4 regions of the Streptomyces sp. NPDC013157 genome follow, and region 4 is predicted to be linked to each of the others. Evidence: riboswitches for the same ligand, from Rfam matches in the RefSeq annotation. Region 4 holds a riboswitch; each other region holds the start of a gene.
The links. A riboswitch is a leader RNA that binds a small molecule or an ion and turns the genes downstream of it on or off. The one in region 4 is predicted to bind S-adenosylmethionine.
Positions count from the first base shown of each region.

Region 1: another riboswitch for S-adenosylmethionine. It lies ahead of thrC (threonine synthase); the one in region 4 lies ahead of ACFY6U_RS23915 (amino acid ABC transporter permease).
Region 2: another riboswitch for S-adenosylmethionine. It lies ahead of ACFY6U_RS14370 (aminotransferase class V-fold PLP-dependent enzyme); the one in region 4 lies ahead of ACFY6U_RS23915 (amino acid ABC transporter permease).
Region 3: another riboswitch for S-adenosylmethionine. It lies ahead of ACFY6U_RS07600 (putative leader peptide); the one in region 4 lies ahead of ACFY6U_RS23915 (amino acid ABC transporter permease).

Region 1 covers NZ_JBIBAK010000009.1:227,019-231,170, reverse strand. The annotation lists gene ACFY6U_RS26625 (trehalose-6-phosphate synthase) at 1-614, opposite strand, end outside; gene ACFY6U_RS26620 (glucosyl-3-phosphoglycerate synthase) at 709-1,653, opposite strand; SAM riboswitch class I at 1,811-1,972, shown strand; gene thrC (threonine synthase) at 1,991-3,274, shown strand; gene ACFY6U_RS26610 (ubiquitin-like small modifier protein 1) at 3,318-3,593, shown strand; gene ACFY6U_RS26605 (cold-shock protein) at 4,062-4,152, shown strand, end outside.
Region 2 covers NZ_JBIBAK010000004.1:233,027-237,178, forward strand. The annotation lists gene ACFY6U_RS14360 (cytochrome bc complex cytochrome b subunit) at 1-792, shown strand, start outside; gene trpD (anthranilate phosphoribosyltransferase) at 958-2,022, shown strand; SAM riboswitch class IV at 2,217-2,333, shown strand; gene ACFY6U_RS14370 (aminotransferase class V-fold PLP-dependent enzyme) at 2,494-3,855, shown strand; gene ACFY6U_RS14375 (Lrp/AsnC family transcriptional regulator) at 4,032-4,152, opposite strand, start outside.
Region 3 covers NZ_JBIBAK010000002.1:492,648-496,799, reverse strand. The annotation lists gene ACFY6U_RS07610 (ABC transporter permease) at 1-255, opposite strand, end outside; gene ACFY6U_RS07605 (ABC transporter substrate-binding protein) at 259-1,878, opposite strand; gene ACFY6U_RS07600 (putative leader peptide) at 2,099-2,215, opposite strand; SAM riboswitch class IV at 2,250-2,363, opposite strand; gene ACFY6U_RS07595 (hypothetical protein) at 3,061-3,651, shown strand; partial or broken gene ACFY6U_RS07590 (2OG-Fe(II) oxygenase family protein) at 3,713-4,152, shown strand, end outside.
Region 4 covers NZ_JBIBAK010000008.1:61,721-65,872, reverse strand. The annotation lists gene ACFY6U_RS23925 (transporter substrate-binding domain-containing protein) at 1-199, opposite strand, end outside; gene ACFY6U_RS23920 (amino acid ABC transporter ATP-binding protein) at 267-1,055, opposite strand; gene ACFY6U_RS23915 (amino acid ABC transporter permease) at 1,052-2,035, opposite strand; SAM riboswitch class IV at 2,424-2,547, opposite strand; gene ACFY6U_RS23910 (glutathione S-transferase C-terminal domain-containing protein) at 2,625-3,497, opposite strand; gene ACFY6U_RS23905 (hypothetical protein) at 3,625-3,756, opposite strand; gene ACFY6U_RS23900 (hypothetical protein) at 3,917-4,152, shown strand, end outside.

The sequences.
Region 1 (4,152 bases), on a different contig from region 4:
ATCCCGCTCAGCAGCTCCGCCGCGATGTCGTCGGGCAGGAGCCGGAAGTAGTCCGGCGGTGCCCAGGGGGTGTGGGAGAAGTGGCCGATGCGCAGGTCGGGGCGGAGCCGGCGGAGCGTCCGCGGGGCCAGCGCCAGGTGGTAGTCCTGGATGACCACCACCGCCCCCTGGCCCGCCTCCTGCGCCAGCGCTTGCGCGAAGGCGCGGTTGTAGGCCTGGTACGAACCCCACTGCCGCCGGAACTCCGCGTCGAAGACCGGCTCCAGCGGGGTCTGGTAGAGCATGTGGTGGACGAACCAGAGGACCGAGTTCGCGATGCCGTTGTACGCGTCGGCGAAGACGTCCGCGTCGATGTCGAGCATCCGGACCTGCTGCCCGCCGGTCTCCCCGGCCGGCAGCCTGCCGCCCTCGGCCCGCCGCACCGCCTCCCGGTCACCGTCGCCCAGTGCCGCGCACACCCACACCGCGTTCGCGTCCGGCCCGATGGCCGACAGCCCTGAGACCAGCCCGCCGCCGCCCCGTTTGGCGTGCAGCGAACCGTCTTCGCGCAGCTCGTACGAGACCGGGCCGCGGTTCGAGGCGACCAGCACCTCGGCACCGCCGGTGGAAGCCATGGGGGAAGCCATACGCCACAACCTAGCCCGGCCCGTAAACGCTCAAACGTACGGCCGCGCCCGACGCGCCGCCGTATACGGCCGTACGGCGAAGTCACGCCACCTTGCGCTCGGCGTACTCCGTGATCTCCACCATCGGCGGCCGTTCCTCCGTGTCCACCGAGTACGTGCGCGGTTCGAAGCCGTCCTCGCCCCGTTCGAACTGGGTGAGGGAGGGGCGGATCAGGTGGCCGCGGGCCAGCCGGAGCTGGGCCGTGCGGTAGATCGCGGCGGACATCCGGCCGAGGGCCTGGCCGTCCTGGTGGCGGTGCTTGCGGACGCCGACGTCGACCTGGGCGAGGGCGTCGAGGCCGACCAGGTGCAGGGCGTCGACCAGCATGCCGAGCTCCACGCCGTAGCCGACCGGGAAGGGGAGCTGCTCCAGCAGCGAGCGGCGGGCCGCGTACTCGCCGCCGAGCGGCTGGACGAAGCCGGCCAGCTGGGGCCAGTGCATGTTCAGCAGCGGACGGGCCATCAGCTCGGTGACCCGGCCGCCCTGTCCGGCGGCGCCGCCGAGCGGGCGGTCGTACATCGCCTTGACCAGGTCGACGTCCGGGTCGGTGAGGAGCGGGCCGACGATGCCGGTGACGAAGTCGGAGGAGAACTCCCGCAGGTCGGCGTCGACGAAGCAGACGATGTCCCCGGTGGTGACCAGGAGGGAGCGCCAGAGGACCTCGCCCTTGCCGGGTACGGCGGGGATGCGGGGCAGGATCGCGTCGCGGTGCACGACGCGGGCGCCGGCCGCCGCGGCGACGGCCGCCGTGCGGTCGGTGGAGCCGGAGTCGACGACCACGATCTCGTCGACGAGCGGCACCTGCTGCATGAGGTCGTGGCGGATGATCGCGACGATGTCGCCGACGGTCTCCTCCTCGTTGAGCGCGGGCAGCACGACGCTGACCGTCTGCCCGGAGGACCGTTTGGCGGCCATGATCCGGTGCAGCGGACGATCGGATACGGACCAGGAGCGGGTGGCCAGCCAGCGCTCGACTTCTTCCAGCACGGTCAGCGGCTCCTCACTGTCACGGCCACACGACGACGTGTGATCCATCTCGCGTTACGGACGACTCTCTCAACTGTCCTGGCCTTCGGTTACAGTCTTGAACAACGCCGATGACCATCGCATGTCCTGGGGTCACCCGGCGTCGACAACCGCATACCGCTCATCCAGAGGGGCAGAGGGATACGGCCCGTTGAAGCCCCGGCAACCCTCCAGTCGGTTCTCGTAGATCGCCGATCAGTGTCGATCGTCCGCGAGGCTCCCGGCTAGGGAAGGTGCCAAATCCGTCTCACGGCGAGATGCGTCGTGAGGAAGATGAGGAGAAAGGGCCTCGCCTCACATGGCTGTGCAGACTGTTGCAAGCACCACGGATTCCACCGTCGACCTCGGCCCCGCCGCAGCCCTCAGCTGCCGCGAGTGCGGTCACCGCGTGCCGCTCGGCCCGGTGTTCGCCTGCGAGGAGTGTTTCGGCCCGCTGGAGATCGCGTACGACTTCTCGGCGTACGACACCGAGGAGCTGCGGAAGCGGATCGAAGCGGGTCCCGCGAACATCTGGCGCTACGCGCCACTGCTGCCCGTCCCCGCGGACGTGGCGACCAAGCCGAACATCAACCCCGGCTGGACCAAGCTCGTCAAGGCCGACAACCTGGCCCGTGAGCTCGGGGTGACCGGCGGGCTGTACGTGAAGGACGACTCCGGCAACCCGACGCACTCCTTCAAGGACCGCGTCGTCGCCCAGGCCGTCGAGGCCGCCCGCGCCTTCGGCTACACCACCCTCTCCTGCTCCTCCACCGGCAACCTGGCCGGCGCGGTCGGCGCCGCCGCCGCCCGGGCCGGCTTCCGCTCCTGCGTGTTCATCCCGCACGACCTGGAGCAGGGCAAGGTCGTCATGGCCGCGATCTACGGCGGCGAGCTCGTCGGCATCGAGGGCAACTACGACGACGTGAACCGTTTCTGCTCCGAGCTGATCGGCGACTCGGCCGGCGAGGGCTGGGGCTTCGTCAACGTCAACCTGCGGCCGTACTACGCGGAGGGCTCCAAGACCCTGGCGTACGAGATCTGCGAGCAGCTCGGCTGGGAGATCCCGGACCAGCTGGTCATCCCGATCGCCTCCGGCTCGCAGCTCACGAAGATCGACAAGGGTCTGCAGGAGCTGATCAAGCTCGGGCTCGTCGAGGACAAGCCGTACAAGATCTTCGGTGCCCAGGCCGAGGGGTGCTCGCCGGTGTCGGTGGCCTACAAGGAGGGCCACGATGTGGTCCGCCCGCAGAAGCCGAACACCATCGCCAAGTCCCTCGCCATCGGCAACCCGGCCGACGGGCCGTACGTCCTCGACATCGCGCGGCGCACCGGCGGCGCGGTGGAGGACGTCACCGACGAGCAGGTCGTCGACGCCATCAAGCTGCTCGCGCGGACCGAGGGAATCTTTGCGGAAACCGCCGGCGGGGTGACGGTTGGAGTCACCAAAAAGCTCATTGAGAATGGGTTGATTGATCCGGCGAAGTCGGTCGTTGTACTCAACACTGGTGATGGGCTGAAGACGCTGGACGCAGTGGCGGGGACTGGACTCACCGCGACCATTCGCCCGAATCTGGAGTCTTTCCGCGAGGCCGGGCTCGCCTGAGTCCCCCGAGAAATAGGGCGTTGCCCAGACCGGAGGTAAAAACGTGAGCGTCACCGTTCGCATCCCCACCATCCTGCGCACCTACACCGGTGGTCAGGCCGAAGTCGCCGCCGAGGGCGCCACTCTCGGCGAGGTCATCTCGGACCTGGAGAAGAACCACACCGGGATCTCCGCGCGGGTTCTCGACGACCAGGGCAAGCTGCGCCGGTTCGTCAACGTGTACGTCAATGACGACGACGTCCGCTTCGAGCAGGGCCTGGAGACCGCCACCCCGGACGGGGCCGGCGTCTCCATCATCCCGGCCGTCGCGGGCGGCTGACCTGCCGACCTGCTTGACAGGCTGATCGAATGACCGAACATTACCTTCGGTAACGCCGATCACCGACTGTTCATCTGATTGCCCCCTCCGTGAGAGAAGCGGAGGGGGCAATTCTGTGTGGTTGAGCGCGGTAGAGTTGGGGAACACGGTCCCGATCTCCAGGTCGGGAGCCCCGTATTCGATACCGCGAGCCCGACAAGAAGTAGCCAAAGTGTGCGGGTTATATGCGGCTTTTGTGGCCTTTATGGGGTCCGACTTGCCCTGAATTCGGCCGAATTCTTGCTACATTCCGGACCCCTTCCGTCCAGAATTCTCGTCCGATTGACCTGTTGCAGACGGCAGTTGGACAGATACATTCAGCCGCGGTCGACGCGTTCCGGCGCACGCCCCCAACCAATGGGGGGTGAGGTCTGACCCGGATCCGCGAAGTGTGGATCTGTGCAAGGGCCAGTAATAGGGGAGTTAGGCATGGCTCAGGGCACCGTCAAGTGGTTCAACGCGGAGAAGGGGTACGGCTTCATCGCGGTCGACGGTGGTGCGGATGTTTTCGTCCACTACA
Region 2 (4,152 bases), on a different contig from region 4:
ATCGCGGCGACCACCCAGATCAACCCGATCTGGGCCATGGGCCCCTACCGCCCGGACCAGGTGTCCACCGGCGCCCAGCCCGACTGGTACATGGGCTTCGCCGAAGGCCTGATCCGCTACATGCCCGGCTGGGAGATCAACTTCTGGGGCCACACCCTGGTCCTGGGCGTCTTCATCCCGCTGATCCTGTTCGGTCTGGTCCTCGCGGCGATCGCGGTCTACCCGTTCATCGAGTCCTGGGTCACCGGCGACAAGAGCGAGCACCACATCCTGGACCGCCCGCGCAACGCCCCGACCCGCACCGCGTTCGGTGTCGCCTGGGTGACCGTGTACATGGTGGGCCTGGTCGGCGGTGGCAACGACCTCATCGCCACCCACTTCCACCTGTCGATCAACGACGTGACCTGGTTCGTCCGGATCTTCTTCTTCGCCGGACCGGTGATCGCGTTCATCGCCACCAAGCGGATCTGCCTCGGCCTGCAGCGCCGGGACCGCGAGAAGGTGCTGCACGGTCGCGAGACCGGCATCATCAAGCGGCTGCCGCACGGTGAGTTCATCGAGGTCCACGAGCCGCTCTCGCAGGAGCAGCTGCACACCCTCACGGCGCACCACCAGTACGAGCCGGCCCAGGTCGGCCCGGCGGTCGACGAGAACGGTGTCGAGCGCAAGATCAAGGGCTCCGAGAAGCTCCGCGCCAAGCTGAGCAACGCCTACTACGGCGAGGACAACCAGATCCCGAAGCCGACTGTCGAGGAGTACAAGGAGATCACGAGCGGCCACGGCCACCACTGATCGACCGCGTCGCCACGCCACGGTCGAAGGGCCCCCGTCCGGATGGGCCCCCGGTCCGAGTTTGTTCGAGGACCAGGGGAGGACGGGGGCCCTTCGCGGTGCCCGGAGCTGGATAGGGTAGGCCCTGAAACCTGTTGTTCCCGTACGACGATCAGGAGCGGCCTCATGAGCGCTGTGACCCCCGCTGGAGGCGACACCGCGGCGGGCCGTTCCTGGCCCGAGGTACTGAACGCGCTGCTGTACGGCCAGGACCAGAGCGCCGACGCGACGGCCTGGGCGATGGACCAGATCATGCGCGGCCAGGCCACCGACGCCCAGATCGCCGGCTTCGTCGTCGCCCTGCGGTCCAAAGGCGAGACCGTCGAGGAGATCAACGGGCTCGTCCGCACGATGTACGAGCACGCCAACGTCATCGAGGTGCCGGGCCGCACCGTCGACATCGTCGGCACCGGGGGCGACGGCGCGAAGACGGTGAACATCTCCACGATGTCGGCGCTCGTGGTGGCCGGCACCGGCGCGAAGGTCGTCAAGCACGGCAACCGCGCGGCCTCCTCCGCGTCCGGGGCCTCCGACGTCCTGGAGAAGCTCGGCGTCAACCTCGACCTGACCCCGCAGCGGGTCGCCGAGGTCGCCGAGGAGGCCGGCATCACCTTCTGCTTCGCCATCAAGTTCCACCCGGCGCTGCGCCACGCGGGCGCCGCCCGCGGCCAGCTGGGCATCCGCACGGTCTTCAACATCCTCGGCCCGCTGACCAACCCCGCACGGGTGCGGGCCCAGGCGGTCGGCGTCGCGGACCCCCGCATGGCCCCCGTCGTCGCGGGCGTCTTCGCCGAACGCGGCCACTCCTCCCTCGTCTTCCGCGGCGACGACGGCCTCGACGAACTGACGACGACCGCCACGTCCCGCGTCTGGACCGTCCGGGACGGCAAGGTCACGGAGGAGACCTTCGACCCCCGTGACGTCGGCATCGACCTGGTCCCCGTGGAGGCGCTGCGGGGCGGTGACCCGTCGTACAACGCGGAGGTCGCCCGCCGCCTCCTGGACGGCGAGCGGGGCCCGGTGCGGGACGCGGTGCTGCTGAACTCGGCGGCGGCGCTGGTGGCCCTGGACCCGGGCACAGGGTCGCTGGCAGAGCAGCTCCGCGCCGGCATGGACAGGGCGGCGCACTCGATCGACTCGGGTGCGGCCAAGCAGGTCCTGGAGCGCTGGGCGGCGGCGACGCACAAGTAGGGCGCCGGTCCAGAGGGCTGGGTGGGGTCCGCACCGCCGGGCTCCACCGTCGTGGCCGACGGCCGTTGCGGACCGGCGGTGCGCAACCACATACGGCCTCTCCGGCGGTGCCGAACTGTCCGCAGCCCCCGCTCCGTCCCGTCATCCGGACTGGAGTTGCGCGGCTGCGATCACTTCCCATAAGTTTCTTTCCAGGTCATGAGTGACAGTCATGAGGCCCCGGCCGACTGTCCGGCAACCCTCCGTCCGTGGCGGGGTGCCCCGGGTGAAGACCAGGCCGTGGGCAGCGAGGTCCACGGCAAGCGCGGACCCCTCGAACCACCAGGGGTCCTGGTCGTCGAGGAGCCTTCCGTGAGCAAGCGAATGCGATAGGGCCGCAGAGCCCCGCCTCCGCACACCCTTTTCCCCTGCCGCTGCTTGAGCGCATCCGCTCGCACGGCGGATCCCACCTGCTCACACGGGAGTTCACCCATGTCCGTCTCCACCGCTGCCTCCGTCCAGTCCGTTTGTGCCCCCCTGCCCGTTCTGGGCCGTGATGTCACCGTCCCGCTCGTCACCGGCGGCGAGGTCACCTATGCCGCCCTCGACTACGCGGCCAGCGCCCCCGCCCTGCAGCGGGTCTGGGACGACGTGGCGGCGTACGCGCCCTACTACGGCAGCGTCCACCGCGGCGCCGGCTACCTCTCCCAGCTCTCCACGGACCTCTTCGAGAACGCCCGCCGGACCGTCGCCGAGTTCCTCGACTGCCGCCCCGACGACCAGCTGGTCTTCACCCGTTCGACGACGGACTCCCTGAACCTCCTGGCCCGTGCCCTCCCCGCCGACTGCCAGGTCTTCGTCTTCGAGACCGAGCACCACGCCTCCCTGCTGCCGTGGCAGGACGCCCGTGTCACCTACCTCGACGCGCCCCGCACCCCGCGCCAGGCCGTCGAGACCCTGGAACGCGCCCTCGCCGACCGCGACCCCTACGGTCCGGCCCTGGTCTGCGTGACCGGCGCGTCCAACGTCACCGGCGAGCTGTGGCCCGTACGGGAGCTCGCGGCCGCCGCGCACGCGCACGGCGCCCGGATCGTCCTGGACGCCGCCCAGCTGGCTCCGCACCACCCCGTCTCGGTCCGGGACCTGGGCGTCGACTGGGTCGCCTTCTCCGGCCACAAGCTGTACGCCCCCTTCGGCTCCGGCGTCCTGGCCGGCCGCGCCGACTGGCTGCAGGCCGCCGAGCCGTACCTCGCGGGCGGCGGCGCCAGCCGCAAGGTCACCCGGCGCGAGGACGGGGGAGTGGCCGTGGAGTGGCACGAGAGCGCCGCGCGGCACGAGGCCGGGTCGCCCAACGTCATCGGCGCCTACTCCATCGCCGCCGCCTGCAAGGCGCTCACCGAGGCCGGCTTCGACACGCTGGTCGCCCGCGAGCAGCACCTGATCGAGAAGGTGCGGGCGGGCCTGGCCGGGGTACCCGACGTCCGGGTCCTCTCCCTCTTCGGCGACGACGCCCCCCGCGTCGGCGTGATCAGCTTCGTGGTGGACGGCTGGAACAGCTCCCACTTCGCCGCCGCGCTCTCCGCCGAGTACGGCATCGGCGTCCGCGACGGCCTCTTCTGCGCCCACCCGCTGGTCAGGACCCTGCTGGGCTCCGACCCGCAGACCCAGGGCGAGTGCGGGGCGCCGGAGGCGGCACCGGGCGAGAAGTCCCTCAACGCGATCCGGGTGAGCTTCGGGGCGGGGACGCCGGACGAGCACGTGGAGCGCTTCGTGACGGCGGTACGGGAACTTGTGACCGACGGTGCGAAGTGGTCGTACCGCACGGAAGAGGGCCGCTGCGTCCCGGCGGTGTGATCAGCGCCCCGCCAGGGGCGCGGGGAACTGCGCGCTCAGCCCCCACCGGCCGGCAGCCGGGCACGAAGCGCATTGGCCCCCCGCGGCTCCGTCGTGGCTGGTCGCGCGGTTCCTCCCCCAGCCTTCGGCCGGGGGTACCCCCAGCGCCCCTTACGGGGCGCTGCAGTCGGCGGCGCTCAGCTGTCAAGGCCGATCGCGAACGCCGCCTCCAGGTCGTGCTGGGAGTACGTGCGGAACGCGACGTGCGTGTCCGTGGCCTCCACGCCGGGGATCTTGCTGATGGAGCCGGGGATGACG
Region 3 (4,152 bases), on a different contig from region 4:
CGCGTCGCCGAAGTCCCCGCGCACCGCCCGGCCCAGATACTCCGCGTACTGCACCAGCACCGGCTTGTCGAAGCCGTACTCGTGCCGCAGCCTGGCGAGTTGGACCGGGTCGACCTCCCCCGTGTCCATCCCGGCCCCGGCCATCGCCGAGACCGGGTCACCGGGCAGGAAGTCCAGTACCAGGAACGACACCGTGTAGGCCGCCCACAGCACCCCGACCGCCTGCGCCAGCCGTTTGATCACATAGCGGCGCATCGGCTACCCGATCCAGGTGTCGTGCAGCTGGACGCGGCTGCCGGAGTCGAATTCGAGATCGTGCACCTTCTTCGAGACGCCGAGCTGGGTCTGGAGCTCCACCACCGGCACGTTGTACGCGTTCTGCACGATCAGCTGCTGCGCCTCCGCCACCAGCTGCTCGCGCTTCGCGGGGTCCGTGGTCGCGGCCTGCGCGGACAGTGCCGTGTCCAGCGAACTGGCGGGCAGGTGGTAGAAGTTGCCCAGCTGGGAGGAGAAGGAGCTGCGCAGGATGTCCGGGTCGGCGCGGGTCACGTTCCCCCACACCACGTCGAAGTCACCCGACTGGAGCGTGGTGGCGAACTGGGTGACCGGGAGCTGCTTGAGCACCACGTCGATCCCGACGGCCTTGAGCTGCTGCTGGACGAGTTCCAGCGCGGGCTGGTTGGTGGCCGCGTTGGGGAACCAGCTGATGGTCAGGGTCAGCTTCTTGCCGTCCTTGGCGCGGATGCCGTCGCCGGCCGCCTTCCAACCGGCGGCATCCAGCAGCGACTTCGCCTTGGCCGTGTCGAGTGCGAGGTCCGAGGAGAGATCGGTGTAGTCGGGCGTGGTGTGCGCCAGGATGCTGGTCGCCGGCCGGGTGCCGGTCGGGAAGACCGTGTCGGCGATCTGATTCCGGTCGATGGCGGCCGAGATCGCCTGACGGACCTTCGCGTCCTTCAGCAGGGGCCGGGAGTTGTTCAGCCCGAGACCGAACACCACACCGGGGTTGGCCCGGCTCTGGAGGGTGACCTGGCCGCCCTTGAGGGCCGCCTCGTTGGCCTTGCCGACGCTGCTGATCGCGTCCACCTGCCCGGACTGGAGACTGCCGGCCCGCACCCCTGCCTCGGGCACGACCTTGAACACCAGCTTGTCCAGGTAGGCCTCGCCCTTCTTCGACCACAGCGAGGAACCCCAGTCGTACCCGGTGCGCCTGTCCAGGGTGATCGACTGGTTCTGCACGTACTGCTTGAGCACGAACGGCCCGGACCCGACCACCCCGTCGCTGCACTTCTGCTGCGGGCTCTTCTTGACGCTCGCCGAGGACTCGATCCCCAGCGAGTGGGTCGAAGTCGCCTGGAGGAACTGGGCGTTGGGCTGCTTGAAGGACACCTTGACGGTGAGCGGGGCGACCACCGTGGTGCTCTTGACGCCGCTGAGATAGCCCTCGGCGAGGGTGCCCAGGGCGCCGAGGTTCGGCACCGCGTCGAAGTTGTCCTTGACCACCTGCGCGGTCAGCTTCGAGCCGTCGCTGAAGGTGACGCCCGACCGCAGGTGGAACGTGAACGTCGTCGCGTCGGCGCTGATGTCCCAGCTCTTGGCGAGCCATGGCACGATCTTGCCGGTCTTCGGGTCCTGGTCGGTGAGGGAGTCCACGATCTGGCGCACCGAGTAGATGGTGTCGTTGCTGCCGACCTGCTGCGGGTCCACGCAGCCGGCGTCGGATCCCACCGCGAAGGTCAGGGTGCCGCCGGACTTCGCCTGGCCGCTTCCGCCGCCGGAGCCGTCGTCGCCCGAACCGCACGCGGTCAGCAGGACGCTGGTGGTCAGGAGCGCGGCCAGGGGCGCCCATCGGGAAGGTCTGAAATCCGGAAGTGCAGTCACGGAGGGCTTTCTCCTACTCGTGTCACCGGGGCACGACCGCGCACGGATGTGCGCAGGCATGACGGTGTGTGCGGCCCGGGCGGATCGACTCCGGCCGGGGATGCGCTGTGCAGACAGGGAGTTGGCATGCGGACGACACCGGGAACCGGTGGCGAGCGGGAAGGGCGGCGCGCAGGGGCCGGGGCCGGTGACGGACGTCAGCCGGCGGCGGCCGGGCCGGTCAGGCCCGACAGAGGCAGCTGGTCGAGCGCTTCAGATCGATGTGGCGCCGGCGCGAGAGCCGGGAGTACGCCGTGGCGTCGGTGAGGGAGGCAGCAGAGTCGTCGCTGTGCCGCATGCCGAACCTCCCCGTCTCCGGCCCCGGTCACGGGGCCACGCGCTTGCGGGAGTCATCGGTGACCCCGCCGGGCTTTCACCTGGAGCACCCCACCGCGCGGGAGGGTTGCCGGTCAGCGAGCCAGGGCTTGACGCTGACACTCAATGCCGTTGGTGATGCTACGGATCGATTTTGTCGTACGTCAATGCCGCAATGTGACGCCCTGTTCGGGAGAACGGGGTCGTCTCACGTGCCGGGACGGATGGTGGACGCACCTTGTTCCGTGTGCTTTGATCCGGCCATGGAGACCGCAGGTCAGGCACGCACGCTGCTGCTCGACCCGTTCTGGTCGGGCCTCCGCGCCGACCAGTTCGACCAGACCTGTCGCTGACCACTCGCTCCCCGTCGCATCCGCCTCCGCCGCGCCGCGCCCTCACCTGGCTCCGGACCGGCGTCGCAGGCATCCCCCGACGCGCCCGCGTCCAGCCCCCGCCCGCTCGGAAAGAGCCGCATGGTCGTCAACAGCACTGCCACCGGGAGATCACGGACGTCGTCGACACCGCCCGCGCGCTGTGGGACTCCTGGGAGGACGACGCGGTCGTCAAGGACGTCGCCACCGGCCGCTTCCCGGACCCGGTCCGCGTGCACCACATCGATTTCGAGGGCGCCGGCTTCTCGGTGAAGGGCCCCCTGATCACCCCCCGCCCACCGCAGGGACAGCTCGTCGTCCTCGCTCCGGACGCGCTGGACATCGACGAGCGCGCCGACGTGGTCCTGGTGGCCCGCCCACGCCCGCCGACATCGCCGCCCGCGCCGCCACCGCCCGGGAGGCCGGTGCACCCCTGGTCTTCGCGGAGGCGGAGGTGGTGCTCGACACGGCAGTCCCGGCCGCCGACCGGCTGGCCGGACTGGACAGCCTGGCCGCCTGGCCTCGGACCGGCCGGCTGCGCCACGTCGGCTCCCCGGAGGCGCTGACCGAGCTCCTGGCCGAACTCGTGCGGTTCGTCGACGGCGTACGGCTGCACCCGGCCGTCCTCGCCGACGACCTGCCGGTGCTGACCGACCGGGTGCTGCCCGCCCTGGTCACCGCGGGACTCCACCGACCGTCCCGCCCCGGCGACACCCTGCGCACCACGCTCGGCCTGCCCCGCCCCGCCAACCGTTTCGCCGCCACGACGGTGTCGATCAGGCAGTTGGTGCTGGAGGTGGCACCGGGACACCCCGCGTTCGTCGGCACGCCGTCGGCCGTCGCCGACGAGTGGACCCGCTACGTCACCACCCGTGCCGTCGACGGTTTCAACCTCCTGCCGCACCTGCTCCCGTCATCGGTCACCGACGTCGTCGACAAGCTCGTTCCGGAGCTGCAGGCCCGCGGGGTCTACCGCACCGAGTACCGGGGCACGACCCTGCGCGAACACCTGGACCTGCCTCCGCTCACCGGGGCCCAGGCCGACTGAGCGAACGGAGGAGACGGGCCGGGGCCGAGGCGCCACCCCCGGCCGCCGCTGTCCAGCCGCAGTGGCCGTGCCCCGCGCCGTCAGCCGCTCTCGGCCGGTGCCGGTGCCGCGCGCAGCCGGAAGCCGGCTTCGTACCGTCGGAGAAGGTGACACCCTTGCACAGGGTGACCACCCAGGGCGACGCAACGGTCTCTTCCCGGAACACGCCACCCGCTACGCCCACGTCAACGTGTGGCCGCCGCGGGAACCCGGCCTGCGCGCCGCGACCCGGCGCGTGCTGGACGTACCCGCGGAGACCTTCCCGCTCGGCGACGACGTCCACACGACCACGTCGTCAACAACTACCCCAAGTGGCCGTACGACGACGCGTCCGACGACGAGAAGCTCCTCCTGGACCTCCGTACCGATCCGGCCCGACGCCCTCCAGGTGTTCACCGGCACCCTGCTGACCAACTGGACGGTGGGCAGGCTGCGCCCCGGACGGCACCGCGTGGTGGCCGG
Region 4 (4,152 bases):
CGGAGACCTTGATGGTGGTCTGGGTGGCGGCGCCGTTGGAGACCCGGCCGACGACGACCGTGCCGGACTTGGTGCTGTCGGTGGTGGTGGCCGCGTCGCTGTTGCCCCCGCAGGCGGCGAGCCCGGTGGCGAGGGAGGCGACGGCGGTGGCCGCGGTGATGCCTCTGATCAGGCTGCGTCGGGTGATGTGGGTAGACATGGCCGTTCCTTGTCGCTGCAGGTGATGGAGGGTGGCGTGGGGGGAAGTCGAGGGGTGCGGTGGGAGGTCAGAGGACCTTGCTCAGAAAGTCCCTGGTCCGCTCGTTCTGCGGCTTGTCGAGAACCTCGGAGGGCGGGCCCTGTTCGACGATCCTGCCGCCGTCGATGAAGACCACCCGGTCGGCGATCTCGCGGGCGAAGCCGATCTCGTGGGTGACGATGACGAGCGTGGTGCCGCTGGTCGCCAGGTCCTTGATGACCGCGAGGACCTCGCCGACGAGTTCCGGGTCCAGGGCCGAGGTGGGCTCGTCGAAGAGGATCACACCGGGACGCAGGGCGAGCGCGCGGGCGATGGCGACGCGCTGCTGCTGGCCGCCGGACAGCTGCCGCGGATAGGCGCCGATCCGTTCGCCGAGGCCGACGCGTTCGAGGAGTTCCTTGGCCAGCGCCTGCGCCTCGGGCTTGGCCAGCTTTCCGGTGGCGACGGGGGCCGCCGCCACGTTGTCGAGGACGGTCAGATGCGGGAAGAGGTTGAAGTTCTGGAAGACGAAGCCGATCCGGCCGCGCTGGGCCAGGATGTCGCGCTCGCTCAGCTCCTTGAGCCGCTCGCCCTGCCGCTTGACCCCGATCAGCTCGCCGTTGACGCTGACGTGGCCGATCTCGGGCTTCTCCAGGTGGTTGATGACCCTGAGGAGAGTGGACTTGCCTGAGCCGGACGGGCCGAGGATGACGGTGACCTCGCCGGGCCGTACGGTCAGGTCGACGCCGTCGAGCACGCGGTGGGCGCCGTACCACTTGTGGACGTCGTGGATCTCCAGGGAGGCCGGGGCCGTCTCCAGGGTGTCGGTGGTGGTCATACGGCGGCCTCCCGGCGGATTCGGGCGCGCAGGTCACCGAGCCCGGCCCGCAGTTTCTGCAGGGGCGTCGGCGGCAGGGTGCGCGCGGCACCCCGGGCGTAGTACCGCTCGACGTAGAACTGGATCACGGAGACCACGCTCGTGAGGATCAGGTACCAGACGGTCACCACCAGCAGCAGCGGCACGATGTCGCCGGGGTAGGTGGAGCCCATGGTCTGTGCGGAGCCGAACAGGTCGAGCAGCGAGACGTAGAAGACCAGCGAGGTGCCCTTGATCAGGCCGATCAGCTGGTTGACGTAGTTCGGGATGATCGAGCGCAGCGCCTGCGGGAAGACGATCTTCCGGAACTGGTAGCCCTTCGGAAGGCCGAGTGCGGCGGCCGCCTCGTGCTGTCCCTGGTCCACGGAGAGGATGCCGCCGCGCACCACCTCGGCCGCGTAGGCCGCCTCGTTGAGACTGAGGCCGAGCACGGCGATCACCATGTCGGTGGCGAGCTTCGACTCGTCGAAGGAGAAGAAGGCCGGCCCGAAGGGGACGCCGAGACTCAGCGTCTTGTAGAGGGCGCTGAAGTTGTAGAGGAAGAGCAGGACCACGATGAGCGGGATGGAGCGCAGCGCCCACACGTAGGTCCAGCTGACGGCGCGCAGCACCGGGCTCTTCGACAGCCGGGCCAGGGCGAGCAGGATGCCGCCGAGGAGGCCCAGCACCGCGCTGTAGGCGGTGACTTCGAGGGTGATGAGCAGCCCGTCGAGGATGTTCGGCCGTAGGAACCAGTAGCCGAAACGGTCCCACTGGTAGAAGGGGTTGGACACCAGTCCGTGCACGAACTGGGCGGCCAGGACCAGGACGACGGCGGTGGCGATCCACCGTCCCGGCCTGCGCAGCGGCAGAACACGCTGTGCGGAGAGGGGTTTTGACGGCTCATCGGCAGCGGGCGGTGCCTCGGGGGCGGCGATCGTGGCGCCTGGGGGTTCACTCATGGCGGGCTCCGGCGGAGTCGGACACCCACGTGTCCCACGGCGGGGGCCGCGCACCGGGCCGTGTTCGGGCACGGTTCGGTGCGCGGGGGCGCGCGGGCACGGGGGCTGGGCGGACGGCGGCACACCGGACGGCCGGTGTTTCGACGGGGACGCTGGGGTGCGGAACTGCGGGGAACCGGCGGAAGAGCCTGGTCAGACCCGACAGCGGGCACAGCCCGGGGCGGTACACGCGCTACACAGGGCGCTGTTGACACGGAGCAGGTCGACGGCGCGGTCGGCGACGAGGGGGCTCGGGTACGGGCGTACGCAGCCCTCGGCGCGGCGCTGGGCCGTCCTGGGAGCTGCGTACATGTCCGTCACCTGTCACTGTCGTGCCGGCCCCGAGGGGCACTCGCGCTTACCGAATCGTCGCTTGCCGAAACGTCGTCGGTCCGGTCGTCACCTGGGGCACCCCACCGCGGTGCGAGGGTTGCCGGTCAGCAAGCCAGGGCTTGACGCTGACGCTCATGACCGTTCTGGTCCGTAAGTAACGCAGTTGGCCAAACGAATGTCAACGCCTGTCCGACTGGCGAAACGGTTCAGGCCGCTCTCACCTGCGAGGACCGCGGGGGACGTCTGCCGCGTGGCCCGCCCAGTCCAGGATCTGGACGGCCGCGCCGGCGGCTTCCAGGCCCTGGCAACGGCCGTGGTGGCGGCGGGCGATGCCGTCGAGGTCGAGGTGGGTGCCGAAGGCCGGGTGGGCGGCCAGCCGGCGGGCGTAGGCCCACAGCGCCGGGTGGCCGGCGATGGCGTGCACGGCGGCGGCGTCCAGGTGGTTGCGGTGCACGGTGTCGAGTTGCACCAGGGCCACCCACAACTCGATGTCGGCGGCGGTGAGTTGCCCGCCGACCAGGAACTCCACCCCGGTCAGCCGGCGCTCCAGCCCGTCCAGGGTGGCGAGCAGCAGCTCCAGCGCCTCCGGGTCACCGCCCTCGCGGCCGGCGCACTGGGCGGCCTGTTCGATGTCCTCGGCGCACAGCCGCTCGACGGCCTCGATCTCGGCCTCGGCGCCGCACGGGTAGAGCCGGGCGACGCCGTCGCCGAAGTGCTGGTCCAGGTCGCGCAGGATGTCCCGGCTGTGGGTGCTGACGATCCTGCCGGACCACCCGTCGCTGAACACCGGTGCGAGGGCCGGTCCCGAGTAGCGGTGCGCGCTGGCCTCGTACAGCGGGCGCAGCACCGCGTGGCTGCCGTCGGGACAGTCCGGGACGGCGGGCAGGAAGGTGACCGGACAACAGTCGTCCAGGGCCAGCAGGCTGTGCCCGACGGCGATCCGGAGGCCGTCGGGACAGGCGGTGGACAGGTGCAGCCGGTAGCGGCGCGGCACGGCGTAGTGGCCGCTGCGCGCGTCGCGGCCGATACGGCCCCGGAAGCCGGGGGCGGTGCGGACGGACGGCAGGGCGGCGAGTGGAGTGATGGACATGCGTCTCCCCGGGGGCGGGCGGGCGCGCGGACGTACGCGCGGCGGAAGCGTTCGTCGGTGGGTTGTCGGTGGGCCGTGGCGCGTCCCGGCGGACGGGCGCCCGGCTCGTACGGCCGGGACCGGGCGCTCAGTCTCTGCGGCCGGTGGCGCCGCACATCCGCAGCAGGTCGATGTGGCGGCGGGAGGTGAGCAGGGGGGCCGTCCAGGGCGCGGGGCTCTCACGGCGCTGTCTGCCGGTGAGCGTGCGCAGGCGACCCATCTTTCCCTACCTTTTCACTAGGATTCCCACCTGGAGTGTCGATCGGCCTCCGTCCGGCGTCAAGGGGGCGTCCACGCCTGGGACACCCGGCCCCGACTTGCCGCCGGCCGGGAGGGGCGGTGCGCTGGTGGCGGAGGCCGAGTGACAGGAGCCGGAGCCGATGACCGAGCCCCCGGGTCCCGGGCCGGTGCCCGGCGCCGTGCCCGAGACCTTCGCGTTCCGCTGCGGGCGGTGCGGCCGGGCCTGGGAGGCCACCTTCCAGGCGGTGTTCTTCACCGACCCGGTCGCCGACCCGGAGCTGCAGAGCACCCTGGAGTACGTCGACGAGGCCGGCCGGGCCGTGCCGTCGCCGCTCACGGACGCGGTGTGCCCGCGCTGTGGCAGCCGGCGGGTGCG